DNA from 3 places in the Xenorhabdus doucetiae genome. Region 3 is predicted to be linked to each of the others. Evidence: predicted binding sites of a transcription regulator. Region 3 holds the regulator's gene; each other region holds the start of a gene.
The links. Region 3 encodes PurR, which represses purine synthesis genes. Its sites were predicted from a motif close to CANGCAAACGTTTGCNTG; they were not measured.
Positions count from the first base shown of each region.

Region 1: a site for PurR is predicted at 2,979-2,996, ahead of guaB (IMP dehydrogenase). Genes of this name have one in related genera too.
Region 2: a site for PurR is predicted at 2,911-2,928, ahead of purL (phosphoribosylformylglycinamidine synthase). Genes of this name have one in related genera too.

Region 1 is NZ_FO704550.1:2,529,556-2,535,405, forward strand. Features, by position in the region: gene guaA (glutamine-hydrolyzing GMP synthase) at 1-1,367, opposite strand, end outside; gene guaB (IMP dehydrogenase) at 1,448-2,914, opposite strand; gene xseA (exodeoxyribonuclease VII large subunit) at 3,088-4,455, shown strand; gene XDD1_RS11040 (hypothetical protein) at 4,818-5,051, shown strand; gene XDD1_RS11045 (hypothetical protein) at 5,232-5,471, shown strand; gene XDD1_RS11050 (TonB-dependent receptor domain-containing protein) at 5,673-5,850, opposite strand, start outside.
Region 2 is NZ_FO704550.1:3,011,255-3,017,104, forward strand. Features, by position in the region: gene purL (phosphoribosylformylglycinamidine synthase) at 1-2,826, opposite strand, end outside; gene mltF (membrane-bound lytic murein transglycosylase MltF) at 3,093-4,571, shown strand; gene tadA (tRNA adenosine(34) deaminase TadA) at 4,573-5,046, opposite strand; gene XDD1_RS12980 (HD domain-containing protein) at 5,128-5,796, opposite strand; gene XDD1_RS12985 (DNA-3-methyladenine glycosylase family protein) at 5,850-5,850, opposite strand, start outside.
Region 3 is NZ_FO704550.1:1,875,414-1,881,263, reverse strand. Features, by position in the region: gene XDD1_RS08615 (DUF1289 domain-containing protein) at 95-334, opposite strand; gene gloA (lactoylglutathione lyase) at 581-988, shown strand; gene rnt (ribonuclease T) at 1,174-1,833, shown strand; gene XDD1_RS08600 (Grx4 family monothiol glutaredoxin) at 1,936-2,316, opposite strand; gene sodB (superoxide dismutase [Fe]) at 2,628-3,206, shown strand; gene purR (HTH-type transcriptional repressor PurR) at 3,733-4,758, shown strand; gene punR (DNA-binding transcriptional activator PunR) at 4,762-5,670, opposite strand; gene punC (purine nucleoside transporter PunC) at 5,824-5,850, shown strand, end outside.

The DNA of each region.
Region 1 (5,850 bases), 650 kb from region 3:
GAACGGACAGGCAGGAATACGGTAAATGCCTGACTGACTTTATGGTACAGATCCGCTTTGTGCAGTTCTTCAATGAAGATAGCATCAGCGCGACGCAGTAAATCACAATACTCTTTCTTCACTTCACCCAATACGCGAACACCAAGACCTGGGCCTGGGAATGGATGACGATAGAGCATTTCATATGGCAGCCCCAGCTCCAGGCCGATACGGCGTACTTCGTCTTTGAACAGTTCTTTCAGCGGTTCAACCAGACCCAGTTTCATATCGTCCGGCAGGCCACCCACATTGTGGTGAGATTTAATCACGTGGGCATTGCCCGTTGCAGAGGCCGCTGACTCGATAACGTCTGGATAAATGGTACCCTGTGCCAGCCACTTAACCTGAGTTTGTTTCGATGCTTCTTCATCAAACACATCAATAAAGACGTGGCCGATGGCTTTACGTTTAGCTTCTGGCTCATCAATGCCCGCCAATGCAGACAGGAAGCGCTCTTCCGCTTTAACATGAACAATGTTCAGGTCAAATTTACCTGCAAACATCTCCATGACCTGATCCGCTTCGTTCAGGCGCAATAAGCCGTTGTCAACGAAGACGCAGGTCAAACGCTTACCAATCGCGCGGTTCAGCAGCAATGCCGTAACAGAGGAATCCACACCGCCAGACAGCGCCAGAATAACGTGATCATCACCAATCTGCGCACGCAGACGTTCTACAATATCGTCGATGATAGAAGCCGGCGTCCACAGTGCTTCACATTGACAGATATCCAACACAAAGCGTTGCAGGATATTCAGGCCTTGATGGGTGTGAGTCACTTCTGGATGGAACTGCACGCCATAAAAACGTTTTTCATCATTAGCCATGATGGCAAACGGGCAGGTATCCGTACTGGCAACCGTGGTAAAACCAACCGGAATGGCGGTCACTTTATCACCATGACTCATCCATACATCCAGCAAAGGTTTGCCATCTTCGCTCAGGGCATCCTGAATCTCACGGAACAATTCACAGTTATTTTTGATCTCAACCTGTGCATAGCCAAATTCACGCTCATCAGAATTGGAAACTTGGCCACCTAATTGCGTGGACATGGTTTGCATGCCATAGCAGATACCCAGCACAGGCACACCCGCATTGAATACATATTCCGGTGCACGTGGGCTATCGTGCTCAGTTGTGCTTTCTGGTCCGCCAGAAAGGATAATACCGTTCGGGTTAAATTCGCGGATTTGCTCTTCAGTGACATTCCATGTCCAAAGTTCACAATAAACACCAATTTCACGGATGCGGCGAGCAATAAGCTGAGTATATTGCGAACCAAAATCAAGGATCAGAATGCGATGCTGATGGATATTCGTTGTCATTTGAGGTGAGTTCCAAAAAAACAAGTAGCAATTAAAAAAATAAAAAATCAGTGGCCCAATGATGGGCCACGTTAAATAGATTACAGACCTAAACGGTAGTTTGGTGATTCTTTGGTGATCGTCACGTCATGAACGTGGCTTTCCTGAATACCGGCACCACTGATACGCACAAATTCTGCTTTTGTTCTCAGTTCATCAATGGTTGCACAACCGGTCAGCCCCATACAGGAACGCAGGCCGCCCATCTGTTGGTGAACGATGTTTTTCAACAGGCCTTTGTAAGCCACACGACCTTCGATACCTTCCGGCACTAGTTTGTCAGCCGCATTATCAGTCTGGAAATAACGGTCAGAAGAGCCTTTGGACATCGCGCCCAGAGAACCCATGCCGCGGTAAGATTTGAACGAACGGCCTTGGTAGAGTTCAATTTCACCCGGAGATTCTTCTGTCCCTGCCAACATAGAACCCACCATCACACAGGCTGCACCTGCTGCAATCGCTTTAGCGATATCACCAGAGAAGCGAATACCACCGTCTGCAATAACCGGAATGCCAGTCCCTTCCAGCGCTTCAACTGCGTCTGCAATGGCGGTGATTTGAGGAACACCCACACCGGTAACAATACGGGTTGTACAAATAGAACCTGGGCCGATACCCACTTTCACTGCGTTTACACCCGCTTCCACCAGCGCTTTGGCACCTTCACCCGTCGCGACGTTACCGCCGATGATTTGCAAATCCGGATATTTAATGCGAGTTTCACGAATACGCTGCAACACCCCTTCAGAATGACCGTGGGAAGAGTCAATCAGCAGTACGTCTACACCCGCAGCCACCAAGGCATCAATGCGTTCTTCGTTGCCAGCACCGGCACCCACCGCCGCACCAACACGCAGGCGGCCTTGTTCGTCTTTACATGCATTCGGCTTACGTTCCGCTTTCTGGAAATCTTTCACCGTAATCATGCCAAGCAGGTGGAATTCATCATCAACAACCAGCGCTTTTTCAACACGTTGCTCGTGCATCTTCTGCAAAACCACTTCACGGGCTTCGCCTTCTTTGACTGTCACCAAACGTGCTTTCGGCGTCATCACCGCGGTTACGGGCTGATCCAGATCAGTCACAAAACGGACATCACGGCCGGTAATGATCCCCACCAACTCGTTCGCTCCGGTTACCACCGGATAACCCGCAAAGCCATTACGTTCAGCCAGTTCCTGGACTTCACGCAGCGTCGTTTGTGGCGTGACAGTAACGGGATCGGTCACCACGCCGCTTTCATGTTTCTTCACACGACTGACTTCTTCCGCCTGACGCTCAATGGACATATTTTTGTGAATGAAGCCAATGCCCCCTTCCTGTGCCAGTGCGATTGCCAATGAAGATTCCGTCACGGTATCCATGGCCGCAGACAGCATGGGCACGTTCAGGCGAATGGTGGAAGTTAATTGGGTGGACAAATCTGCTGTGTTAGGCAAGACTGTGGAGTGGGCGGGAACCAACAATACATCGTCAAAAGTTAATGCTTCTTTTCTAATTCGTAACATGGGCAATATCTCACCAGGCTATGGAGCAATAAGAGGGATAAAATATTGCCGCGGCATTATACAGGCCGAAACCGGTTGCCTCCAGCATTTTTTGAAAAAAATTCTTGCTTAGTCAGCCGATGAGACTAATATCGGTTAATTAAGTCCTTGTTTTAAAATTTGATCTAGCTCACATGTCACGACCAACTCATAGCGGAATTTTTTCTGTTAGCCGTTTAAATCAAACTGTTCGCCAGTTATTAGAGCTGGAAATGGGCAGAATTTGGTTATCCGCCGAAATGTCCAATTTTTCTCAGCCATCATCAGGGCATTGGTACTTCACCTTAAAAGATGAACGAGCACAAATTCGTGCCGCCATGTTTCGAAGTCACAACCTGAGAGCCACGTTTCGCCCGCAAAACGGGCAGCAGGTCTTGGTTCGGGCACAAATTACCCTGTATGAGCCTAGGGGTGATTATCAACTGATTGTGGAAAGTATCCAGCCTGCCGGAGAGGGTTTGTTACAACAGCAGTTTGAAATGTTGAAGCAAAAACTCTCCACGGAAGGTTTATTTGATCAAATTCACAAAAAAACCCTGCCCTCGCCGGCAAAACGGCTCGGTGTTATTACTTCCGCCAGTGGCGCAGCACTGCACGATATTCTGAACATCTTGCAACGCCGTGATCCTTCCTTACCTATTGTCATTTATCCTACTGCGGTTCAGGGTGATGAAGCCCCATTACAAATTATCCGGGCGATTGAACTGGCAAATGCGCGACAAGAGTGTGATGTCCTGATTGTCGGGCGTGGTGGCGGTTCACTGGAGGATTTGTGGTGTTTCAATGACGAACGCGTTGCACGAGCCATATTCCAAAGCCGTATTCCAATTATTAGCGCTGTCGGGCATGAAACCGATATTACCATTGCAGATTTTGTCGCTGATTTACGGGCACCAACGCCTTCTGCGGCAGCAGAATTGGTCAGCCGCAACCAAATAGAGTTATTACGGCAAATACAATCCCTGCAACAACGCCTTGAAATGGCGATGGATTATTTCTTTGCCCAGAAACAACGGGTATTTAATCTATTGCAACACCGTCTCCAGCAGCAACGCCCTGATTTGCGATTAGCGCGTCAGCAGAATTATTTGGCGGAGTTACGCCAAAAATTAGTTGATAGCTTATTACGTTGTTTAAAACAGCAGTCAATTTCCTATGAGAAGCTGAATCAGCGGTTGTTGCAAATCCGCCCTGAACGGGAAATTCAGCATTACAGTCAATCTATTCAGCAGCTTGATTTTCGCTTAAAACAGGCCATTGAACGACAATTAGGGCGTTATCGGCAAAAATTTGCCGTTTCCTGTTCGCGCATGGAGGCGGTTAGCCCGCTGGCAACATTAAGTCGCGGTTACAGTATCAGCGAGCTATCTGACGGGAATTTGTTGAAACAGGTTAAGCAGGTAAAAACAGGGGACAAGGTGAAAACACACTTGCAGGATGGGTGGATTGAGAGTCAGGTAACACAGGTGAAAAAAGTCAGCAAGAGAAAGAAATTAAATTAGTCTGGATATGCGAAGTTAATTAGGGGTTTATGCTAAAAATAGCCCCCTATCCATCTTTTTTTCTATTTTTCTGGTTGATGAATGATATCTTTATTCTATACTTAGTTTATCGATGAAATTATTTTTTAGTTACTATCCAAAATGGAGATTTTGGATATATAAAATAACAAAATAGATCAATCAGGAGGTTGTATTTTAAGAATGTTAGTATTTACAGATCATTAAAATAATTCTTATGATTATTTTTCTTATTATTCAATTATTAATATAGATTCCTAAAGGAGTAGACAGCTTTCCCAATATATGGAAATGGATTAGTATATTAAATTTTATTACACACAACATTAAGTAGTGAGGAAATTATGACAAACTCAACCCCCATAGAACCAAATAAAACTCTTGATAAAAAAATATGGACTGATATCGAAAGTCTTGTTGGCGATATAGCAACAACAATCGATGATTTATTAAATACATTGAGAGATGCTGATGTTATTTCTGCTGACATAGTGAAGATTATAACTACTGTCATAAACAGATTGGCCGAGGCTATTGAAAAGATTATTGAAGATCTATTTATTAAGGATAAAAAATGAACACCACCCTGGTAAAATTTCTGGAGTGGCTATTTACTTGGATAGCTATTATCATTTTCAGTCAACAGTTAAGTTAAATTTTCTCAATTATTTTTTTAATTCCTCTGTCCGACTAGTGATATTTTTATTTCACCCTTAGCAGTAAAATAACACACATAATAATTACATAGCGAGGTAACCATGAAAGAGTTAACAGATGTAAAAACAAACTTAGCCCTCAGTGAAAAATCATTCTTGGATCTCTTACAAGGGATTGATAATATAGGAAAATTACTTAAAGATATATTTCAGTTATTAATGGACAGTGGAATTATCCCTGATGATACATTAATTAAAATAGAAATAAAAAATATCATAGATATAGCAATTTCAGGTTTTAAAGAAATATTAACTATTATTCAGCAAAGAAATATAGAATAAAAAAATATAAATAACCCAACATATCTATTTTATATAATCTATTATAAATAAAGTTTATATTATACTAAAAACCAGATTGCAGAGTATCTAAGTTACCAAATAAAAATCCAAAATATCAAGATAAAAATAAAATAGATTTAGCAAAATAGCGGTGAAACTTCACCGCTATTTTTATGTACTCATTTAAACTTTAAGAAAATATTAGAAACGAATTTCTGCTCCCATCACGTAGGTTCGGCCACGAGCGGTTTGCGTTTTAGAATCCTGTTGAGCCATGATTGGCGATGAATTCATACGGTTCAGTGCATCAGCATAGCTTCTATTGGTTAAATTTTGAATTGAAAATTTAACCAAAATATTTTTATTGATTTGATAATCT
Region 2 (5,850 bases), 1.1 Mb from region 3:
CAGGTTTTCAATTTGCTCCCTGTCAGTTTCACGGATTTGAATGACGGCACCCAATTCTTCATTAAATAACGCAGCCAGGATATCTTCATCAAAGGCACTGATATCGGCATGCAGTCCGCAATGGCCGGCAAAAGCCATTTCAGCCAGTGTCACCAGCAGCCCACCATCCGAACGGTCATGGTAAGCCAGCAATTTTTGTTCTGAAATCAAATGCTGAATCGCATTAAAGAAACCCGCCAATTGCCCGGCACTGCGGACATCGGCCGTTTTATCCCCCAGTTGACGATAAACTTGCGCCAATGCCGTACCACCCAACGCATTTTGCCCCCTGCCCAGATCAATCAGCAGCAGCGCATTGTCATCTTGCGTCGATAATTCGGGTGTCACGGTAGCGCGCACATCTTCTACCCGCGCAAACGCACTGATCACCAATGAAAGGGGTGAAGTCATTTCACGGTCTTCCCCGTCTTGGCTCCAGCGGGTTTTCATTGACATTGAGTCTTTGCCGACCGGAATGGTCAACCCCAATGCCGGGCACAACTCCTCACCCACGGCTTTGACCGCAGCATACAAGCCCGCATCTTCACCCGCATGGCCGGAGGCTGACATCCAGTTAGCCGATAATTTCACCCGTTTCAGATCCTGTACATAGGCGGCCGCGATGTTGGTCAGTGCTTCCCCCACCGCCATACGCGCCGATGCCGCAAAATCCAACAGGGCAACCGGGGTTCGCTCGCCGATGGACATGGCTTCGCCATAATAGCTGTCCAAACTGGCGGTCGTCACCGCACAATCTGCGACCGGAATTTGCCAGGGGCCAACCATCTGATCACGGGCAACCATGCCGGTGATGGAACGATCGCCAATCGTAATCAGGAAGGTTTTTTCAGCGACGGCCGGCAAATGCAGGACACGTTTTACCGCTTCCGCAAGATCGATACCCTTGCGATCTAAATGTTGCCCCTTGGCTTGCAAGGTCTGAACATTTTTCAGCATCTTTGGCGTCTTACCGAGCAAGACATCCAGCGGCATATCAATCGGCTGGTTAGCAAAATGATTGTCATTCAGCAGCAAATGCCGCTCTTGTGTAGCTTCCCCAATCACCGCATACGGGGCTCGTTCACGACGACACATTTCTTCAAACAACGCCAACTGCTCTGGCGCGACGGCCAACACATAGCGTTCTTGGGATTCATTACACCATAACTGCAAGGGGCTCATGCCGGGTTCATCGTTAAGAATATGGCGTAACTCAAAACGCCCACCCCGGCCGCCATCACTGACGAGTTCAGGCATGGCATTTGATAAGCCACCCGCCCCGACGTCATGGATAAATAAGATGGGATTGTTATCGCCCAATTGCCAGCAACTATCGATAACTTCCTGACAACGGCGCTCCATCTCGGCATTGTCACGCTGTACAGAAGCAAAATCCAAATCAGCATCAGACTGCCCCGATGTCATCGAAGAGGCCGCGCCACCACCCAAACCGATATTCATGCTCGGCCCGCCCAACACAATTAATTTTGCGCCGACCGGAATATCCCCTTTCTGCACATGCTCTGCACGGATATTCCCGATCCCGCCGGCCAGCATGATAGGTTTGTGATAACCACGCAGTTCTGTGCCGTTATGGGAACTGACTTTTTCCTCATAGGTTCTGAAATACCCCAGCAAGGCCGGACGCCCAAATTCATTATTGAACGCCGCGCCACCCAATGGGCCTTCCAGCATGATATCCAGGGCACTGACGATGCGATCCGGCTTGCCGAAATCTTCTTCCCACGGTTGTTCAAACCCAGGAATTCTCAAGTTTGAAACCGAAAAACCGACCAGCCCGGCTTTGGGCTTGGCGCCCCGCCCGGTTGCGCCTTCATCACGAATTTCACCGCCTGAGCCAGTCGCTGCCCCCGGCCAAGGCGAAATCGCGGTTGGGTGGTTATGCGTTTCCACTTTCATCAAGATATGGGCTGGCTCTTGGTGATAGTCATAAGCGCCGGTCTTGGCATCAGGAAAAAAGCGGCCAACATGAGAGCCTTCCATCACCGCCGCGTTATCTTTATAAGCCGAGAGCACATAATCCGGCGTCTGTTCAAAGGTGTTTTTGATCATCTTGAACAAAGACTTGGGTTGATCCTGACCATCAATAACCCAATCTGCATTGAAAATCTTGTGGCGACAATGCTCAGAATTGGCCTGAGCAAACATATACAGCTCCACATCCGTGGGATTGCGCCCCAGCGTCTGAAAGGCATTCATCAGATAATCAATTTCATCCGCTGCCAGCGCCAATCCCAATTCAATATTGGCCGATTCCAGTGCTGCCCGTCCCGATTGCAAGACATCAATCTGTTTCAGCGGCGCAGGTTGCTGGTGAGAAAATAGCACTTCGGCTTGTTCAAACTGAGTGAACACACTTTCCATCATGCGGTCATGCAATAACACCGACAACGTTTGCCATTGCTCCGCATCCATTTCCGTCCCCTGAATATAATAGGCAATGCCCCTTTCCAGACGGACAATCTGGTTCAACCCACAATTGTGGGCAATGTCTGTCGCTTTCGACGACCAGGGGGATATCGTACCCGGACGAGGTGTGACTAATATAAGTTGTCCTTTAGGCTCCAATTCGGCCAGAGAGGGTCCATATTTTAATAGCTGATTTAATTTCTCTCGCTCATCTTCCGTGATTGGGGTACTCACTTCTGCAAAATGGACATATTCTGCATAAATGTCGGTAACCGGGAGATGATGATCTTGACACTGGGACAGGAGCTTAGTGATACGAAATGCCGATAAAGCGGGTGAGCCACGCAGAATTTCCATAATAATAGGTTCTCTCATCTTAGACGCAAAGCCTGACTGATGCCTCAGGGGAAACTGCACGCATTATAGAGCAATGTTTCCTTTGACGAAACCGTTTGCGTGGTTATTTATCAAGCCAACAATACGCGTAATAAAATGCCAAAATTGATTTAATAGGGTTGCACATCCCCACTTTGTTACGCAAAATTCTCGATTACTGGAAATTTAACCATGCTATTATCTTGCATTTCATACGAACGCCGATCGTTCTGGAAAGAGATAACTGTTTGAATAATATTAAGATAAATTATTTTGTTATCGTCATTATCGCGCTCCTCTCTGCCGCCATCATTGGCCTCAATATCAATTGGCCCAATAAACAGCAGGAGCAGATAAATAAAATTCTGGCACGGGGAGAGCTACGGGTGAGTACCATCAGCTCTCCTCTCATCTCTTTTAACAGCAAAAATGAACCCACAGGATTCGACTATGAACTAGCCAAGCGATTTGCTGATTATCTGGGTGTAAAACTGGTCATTAAGTTTCGTCCCAACCTGAACCAGCTTTTTGACGATCTGGAAAACGATAAAGCGGATTTCTTGGCTGCCGGGCTTATCTACAATAAAGACAGGCTGGCTCAGACACGCACTGGCCCTGCCTATGCTTCAGTCATACAACAACTGGTTTATCGCAAGGGAGCGACACGCCCGCGTTCGTTTGGCGATTTACAAGGCAAATTGATCGTCACGGCAGGATCGGCTCATGCCAGCGAACTGAAAAGGTGGAAAACGAAGTCTTATCCTGAGTTAACCTGGGAAGAAACGTCACGCGAAAATACCCAACAATTGCTCGAACAACTCGCTGAAGGGAAAATCGACTATACCATCAGCGACTCCATCAGCTTAGCCCTGCAACAGCGTATTCATCCCAATTTGGCGATTGCTTTTGATGTCAGTGAAGAGAGTCCCCTGACCTGGTATTTAAAGCGCAATGACGATTATAGTCTCTCCTCCGCCATGCTCGATTTTTTCAGTATGTTGACGGAAAACGGCACCCTATCGCGGCTACAGGAAAAGTATTTCAGCCATGTCGGTTCTTTCGATTATTTCGATACCCTTTCATTTATTCGCGCTATCAACAAACTCTTGCCAACCTATCAGCCCATTTTTGAAAAATATGCGGGTTCGCTCGATTGGCATTTAGTGGCAGCCATTGCATGGCAGGAATCACACTGGGACCCACAAGCCACTTCCCCCACCGGCGTGCGTGGCCTTATGATGCTCACTCACCCGACAGCCGAATGGGCCGGCATTCATGACAGGCTGGACCCAGAAGAGAGCGTAAAAGGTGGGATGGCTTATTTGCACTACCTGATGGCGCGTTTGCCAGACACCATTCCTGCGGATGAACGCATCTGGTTTGCCCTCGCCGCCTACAACATGGGATATGGGCACCTGCTTGATGCCCGTAAGTTAACCGCGGCGCAAAAAGGGAATCCAGATAGTTGGCTGGATGTTAAAGCGCGCCTTCCCCTGTTAAGCAAGAAAAGGTACTACGCCAGTACAACCTACGGTTATGCCCGTGGCTATGAAGCCTATCGTTACGTTGAAAATATTCGACGTTACGCGTTGAGTCTGGAAGGCTACCTCAAGGCAAAAGCCAACCGCGAGAAAGCAGAAGCCGAAAAAGCGGCAACTGATGCGGCAGAAACTGACGCCAAAGCGCCGGAGAATAAAACGCCGACGCAATCTGAAAAAACGGCTTGAGTTAGGTTTGTTGTTGAGATTTCAACTTTTTCGATGCCTTATGCTGCTCCCTGCGTTGTTTAAAAAAAGCACTCAGCATTGTGGAGCACGCTTGTGCCAGCACACCACCTGTGATTTCAATTTGGTGATTCATGCCCGGATGGCGCAATATATCAATCAATGAACCTGCGGCTCCCGTCTTCATATCACTGGCACCATAGACCAGCCGTTGTATCCGGCTGTGTACCATGGCGCCTGCGCACATGACACAAGGCTCTAACGTGACATACAGTGTCGTATTCAACAGACGATAATTCTGCAATTGGTTCCCGCCCCGCCGTAACGCAATGATTTCGGCATGGGCGGTAGGATCATGGTCAGTGATGGGATGGTTAAATCCTTCGGCAATCACTTTATTATCGGCGACCAATACCGCCCCCACTGGGATCTCACCTTTTGCCTGTGCCTGCATCGCCAACGCGATTGCCCGGCGCATCCAATATTCATCACTAAAATTTTCGGTCACGGTCTCTCTTTCTGCCACTGCCCATTCTCTTGCTTATGAAAATTCTGCCTATTATACCCAATCATCGCAATCTGCGGATTCAACCTGAATCTCATCAAGAAACGCATCAAGAAACCATTTCATACGCGCTGTCCTTTCTTGCGCCATTTTTTGGCCTGATGCTGTTTGAAATCCTGATCCAATTTTAAATAGCTTGGTATAAAAATGATCGACCGTATAAGCCTTATCATCATATTCACGCTGTTTCGCCAACGGATCATGAAAGTCATACATGGAAGACCCCATACGGCCGCCGGTGTAAAAACAACGCCCAACCCCAACCATGCCAATAGAATCCAGCCGATCCGCATCTTGCACGATTTTCGCTTCTAATGTTCTGGGGGTTAAGTCCGCTGAAAAGCTATGCGCTTCAATGGCATGGCAGACGGCACTGATATCTTCCTCACACCATGCCAGATTTTGCAGTATCAAGGCGGCTTTTTCTGCTGCCATGCGCGAGGCGAGATGGCGGTTGGGGGCATTTTTTTCAACATTGACACAATCATGCAGTAGTACAGCGGCGAATACTAACCGCAAGTTGCCAGATTCCGCTTGACAAATTTGTCTGGCATTCCGCCATACCCGGTAAAGGTGGGCAATATCATGGGCACCATCATCACCTTCTATTGCCAGGGGTAAAAGCTGTTGGGCTAAATCGTCAAACGGGGAAAAAGATAACATAACCAAAACCTCTCAATGAATGGAAATATCATCTTAGCAAAAAGAAAAACTTAT
Region 3 (5,850 bases):
TATATCATTTCTTGCAGGAAATATTTCATATTTTTATGATCATCCTAAACCATAATTCATATGAGTGATATTTTTTGATCAAATTAGAATAAAACTAAAATAAATCGGCTTGTTGCGAGATAATATTTTTTTCTTTCTCTTTATTTCTGACTTCCCTTAGATGCCTCTGATGACATAAGCGCAATACTTTTCTTTTTTCATTATCAGATAGTTGCATCCACATAAAGCGCTCTTCCCTACTACGATAACACCCTCGGCAAAAACCGCGGGAATTAGATTCACAAATTCCCCGACAAGGGTTTGGAATAGCAAAGAATTCCAATTGTTCAGCCATCTCATCCTCCTGCGCTTGGAACTATCAATTATTCCCATAATGAAACTATTTGTTGCTCAGTATAAACCTCAAATATAACATTTCAAAACAAAATAGTAACATTTAGAAACCAAATAAATAAACAGGACAATTTGAATTATTTTATCTATACACGTTATAGTTGAACTAAGCATATGCAGGTATGCGGACAACGTTTTGCAAAAAAGCTATGTTTCACAATAAGACTATAAAGATCAAGAGGTAATCATGCGTTTACTCCATACGATGATCCGTGTTGGCAACATGCAGCGCTCGATTGATTTCTACACTAAAATCATGGGCATGCGTTTACTTCGCACCAGTGAAAATCCAGAGTATAAGTATTCTCTCGCGTTTGTTGGTTATACCGATGAAAATCAAGGCTCAGTTATTGAGCTAACTTATAATTGGGGCGTTGAAAACTACGAAATAGGAACTGCGTTTGGGCATATCGCCTTGGGCGTTGATGATGTTGCGGCAACTTGCGAACGCATCAAACTTGCCGGAGGAAAAGTGGTTCGCGAAGCAGGACCCGTTAAAGGTGGAAAAACCGTCATTGCATTCGTTGAAGATCCCGATGGCTATAAGATTGAACTCATCGAAAATTCAAGTGCCAGCAGCGCATTAGGCAACTAATTCTATCAATAGCGGCCAAACTATCGTTAAAAAATTAGTTACACACCGACAAAAGGGCAAATCTTATTGCCCTTTATTATCCTCATTGGATAAGCATTACTTCTGCAAGACACACCAAATTTTGTCATAATAGCCACTATTCCAGAATCAAAAACAGAATCCTGAAGCTAAAAACTGAAAATCAGATGTCTAATCAAAACGATCAAAATATGTTAAGTGGGCGCTTTCGTGGCTACTATCCCGTTGTCATTGATGTCGAAACCGCTGGTTTTAATGCGCGGACAGACGCTTTACTTGAAATTGCTGCAATTACTTTAAAAATGGATGAAAATGGTTGGCTAACACCTGCCAATACACTGCATTTCCATATTGAGCCTTTTGAAGGAGCTAACCTTGATCCTGCCGCTCTTGCTTTCACCGGCATTGATCCAACAAATCCCCTACGGGGAGCAGTCAGTGAATACGCTGCCTTGCATGCAATTTTCAAAATGATCCGCAAGGGCATGAAAGAGACGAATTGTAACCGCGCAATTATGGTCGCCCATAATGCCAATTTTGATCACAGTTTTGTCATGGCTGCTGCTGAACGCGCAGGCTTGAAACGCAATCCATTCCATCCGTTCGCAACTTTTGATACCGCCGCACTCAGTGGTTTGGTTCTTGGCCAAACAATTCTTGCCAAGGCCTGCATCACAGCAGAAATTCCGTTTGACAGCAATCAAGCACATAGCGCTCTTTATGATACTGATCGAACTGCCCTGCTTTTCTGTGAACTTGTCAATCGCTGGAAACGGCTGGGTGGTTGGCCATTACCCTCAGCTAACACCGCTAACTGCGAAGCCTAAAACAAGCAAACCTCATATTGATTAATCTGTAAATAGTAACCCCATACCTATAAAAGTATGGGGTTATGAAAAAACATCTATCATTTCGATGAATGACTGACCTTATTCCTGATCACGATACTTGTCGGCAGTCTCTTTGATCAGCGTTTGTAGTTCACCACGCTGATACATCTCAACAAGGATGTCACAACCTCCCACTAACTCACCGTCAACCCAAAGCTGGGGAAAAGTCGGCCAATTTGCATACTTAGGCAACTGAGCACGGATATCTGGATTTTGCAGAATATCCACATAAGCAAAACGCTCACCACAAGCGGATAAAGCCTGAACTGCCTGTGCGGAGAAGCCACAACTTGGCAGTTTCGGTGAACCTTTCATATACAGCAGAATTGGATTTTCTCTGAGCTGACGTTCGATTTTTTCAATAACCGCATCAACTGTTGTATCTGTCACTGTATTCGTGTTTGTATTAAAATTCGTCATTGTTGCTTCCTCAAAACTGCAAACGCTATTTATCAGCATAAGATAAAGATTGATTCAGAATACCACTTTCTACTCTCATTTTTCTACCGTGAACTTTATATGCTGGGTGTATCTACTCCATGTTACAGTTCAGTTCTGCGCCAGTTCGCCGCCTGATAGCATCTTTTTCCCTGTTATTTGGCAGAAAAGTTGTTAAGATAATTAGCAAAAAATTAATACGATAATGAGACTAAATTTGCCCTGCCCATGATAAGCAATCCTAAGTCATGGTTTGCAGAGCCAAAAAACCCGATATTAAAAAGGAGCATGCAATGTCTTTTGAATTACCCGCATTACCTTATGCCAAAGATGCCTTGGAACCCCATATTTCTGCAGAAACTCTAGAATATCACCACGGCAAACATCACAACGCTTACGTCGTAAACCTGAATAATTTGACTAAAGATACTGAGTTTGCCGGAAAATCGTTGGAAGAGATCATCAAAACCTCTGAAGGCGGAATCTTCAATAACGCTGCACAAATTTGGAACCATACGTTCTACTGGCATAGCCTGTCACCAAATGGGGGTGGCGAACCCACCGGAAAAGTCGCAGACGCTATCAACAATGCTTTCGGTTCTTTTGCTGAGTTCAAACAGCAGTTCACTGACGCAGCCCTGAAAAACTTTGGTTCTGGTTGGACTTGGTTAGTCAAGAAAACTGACGGCACATTGGCTATCGTTAACACATCCAATGCAGCAACGCCATTGACTGGTGAAGACAAACCCGTACTGACCGTTGATGTTTGGGAGCACGCATACTACATCGATTACCGTAATGCACGCCCTCAATATTTGGAGCACTTCTGGGCGCTGGTCAACTGGAAATTTGTTGAAGAAAACTTGGCTTAATAAGGTTAATTATCTTACCAAGTTAAAATAACAAGGGCAGGTTTTCCTTCATTCGTGGCATCACAATTGTTGGAAAACCCGCCCTTAAAGCAAGTGATGTTACAAATTCTTCTTTTCTATCCTGATCAGATCAAGCAGAGACTTGCCAGAAAAACAATCATGATTAATGCACTACCGGCAGCCAATAATCCCAATTTCAGATCTGTGTCCATAGAACATCCTCAATGTGAAAATTAAGAGACCTCAACACGATAAATTTTTAAGTACAAGTTTTGAGCGGTTACTCACCGTATCATTTAAAAAACCATACCCAATATTTAGTCCATACTCTTTATAACATCGATTATTACTTTCACTTTTGAGCTAGATCAGACAAAATTCAAGGTTTATCGCTGACTTATTGCCAACTATCACTCTATATAAATATATTGGCAAACGATTAACAAATAGCTATACCCGATAGATTTCAAAATTGAAAGATGAAAGGTATACCAATTAGACCAAAAGGTCAGGAGTCCTTTTTATCATGGCAACGATTAAAGATGTGGCCAAACGCGCTGGTGTTTCGACCACAACCGTATCGCATGTTATCAATAAAACCCGTTTCGTCGCCGAAGATACAAAGGCTGCGGTTTGGGCTGCGATTAAGGAACTGAATTATTCTCCCAGTGCCGTTGCCCGCAGCTTGAAAGTTAACCACACCAAATCCATCGGATTACTGGCAACCTCAAGTGAAGCACCGTATTTTGCTGAGATCATAGAATCGGTTGAGAATAGCTGCTATAGCAAAGGTTATACACTGATCTTATGTAATTCCCATAATAACCTTGATAAACAGAAAGCGTACCTCGCGATGCTGGCGCAAAAACGTGTAGACGGTTTGCTGGTAATGTGTTCAGAATACCCTGAACAGCTTTTAGGTATGCTGGAAGACTACCGTAATATTCCTATGGTGGTCATGGATTGGGGAGAATCCAGAGGGGATTTTACCGATGCAATTATTGATAATGCTTTTCATGGCGGTTACTTAGCGGGTCGTTATCTCATTGAGCGCGGTCATCGTGATATTGCATCTATTCCTGGGCCATTAGCAAGAAATACCGGCGGAGGACGCCATCAAGGTTTTCTCAAGGCGCTGAAAGAAGCCAACATCACCATTCGGGATGAGTGGATGGTACAAGGTGATTTTGAACCTGAGTCCGGTTATCAAGCCATGTATAAGATCCTGAATCAGAAACATCGCCCAACCGCTGTTTTTTGCGGTGGGGACGTCATGGCAATGGGGGCAATCTGTGCAGCCGATGAGTTAGGACTACGTGTTCCACAAGACATTTCAATCATCGGTTATGACAATATTCGCAATGCCCGCTATTTCACACCAGCATTGACAACCATCCACCAACCCAAAGAACGTTTAGGGCAGATGGCTTTTGCAATGCTATTGGACAGAATCATCAATAAACGTGAGGATGTACAAACTATCGAAGTCCACCCACGCCTTGTCGAACGGCGCTCGGTTGCGGATGGACCTTTTATCGATTATCGCCGCTGACAGTTAATTTTCTTGCAGCCATTCAGCATTAAGTGTTTCGCTATCTCCCAGATAATCAAGTAACCAACTTAATGCGGGTGAATGGCTCTTTTGCGACCATGTCAGGCAGCATGGGCTGTCAGGCAAGGGTTGCTCGAGTTCGAGTGCCATCAGCTTGCCTTTACGGATCAGCGGTAATGCAAGGTGCTTGGGCACCATGCCGACACATAATCCATCCATCAGGCAACTTAACCCAACATTCCAATCAGGAACAATCAACCTTCGTTGATTATCCAAAGCCCATGTATCACGCTTAGGCAAGCTGCGTGAAGTATCTTCGAGACATAAACTGGGATAAGGCCGCATCTGATCATCATTCAATTTCCCCGATATCACTGCCAGTTCATGTTCAGGGCTGGCGACACATAACCACGGAATAAATCCCATATCCCTGAAACTATATCGCTCACCAACGGGGGAAGCCCGTGTTGCACCAATGGCAACGTCCACCCGTCCATCCACCAAAGCATCCCATACGCCATTGAAAACTTCAGGATAGATAAATAATTCAATATCGGGGAAATGACGATAAAAATCCAAAATTAACCGAAGCGTTCGCTCTGGTTTTACCACCTGATCAACCGCAATACTGAATTGCCCACGCCAGCCATTGGCAACTTGTTGACACTGGTGCCGAGTGTGATTCATTTTTTTGATAACAGAACGCGCTTCCTTGACAAAAATAGCCCCTGCTTCCGTTAAATCGACATCTCGGTGACGACGTTCAAATAAAGGTACTGCCAGCCACTCTTCAAGCTGTTTTACCGTATAGCTGACAGCAGAAGGCACACGGTGAAGTTCTGATGCAGCCGCACTGAAACTTCCTGTTCTGGCAACGGCATCAACGACTTCCAGAGAGTATTCAGACCACATATATCTTCCTTTCAATTTTTTTCACAGCATGGTGCAAATATTACCGTTTCACAAGTAAAAATCATGCTATATAAAATAAGCCCAATATTTCCTTATCAACCACCACACCAAGTTATTAACACAATGACAACAAATAAAAACGCCATTCCATTCATGTTTTATCTCGCAGGCCTAAGCATG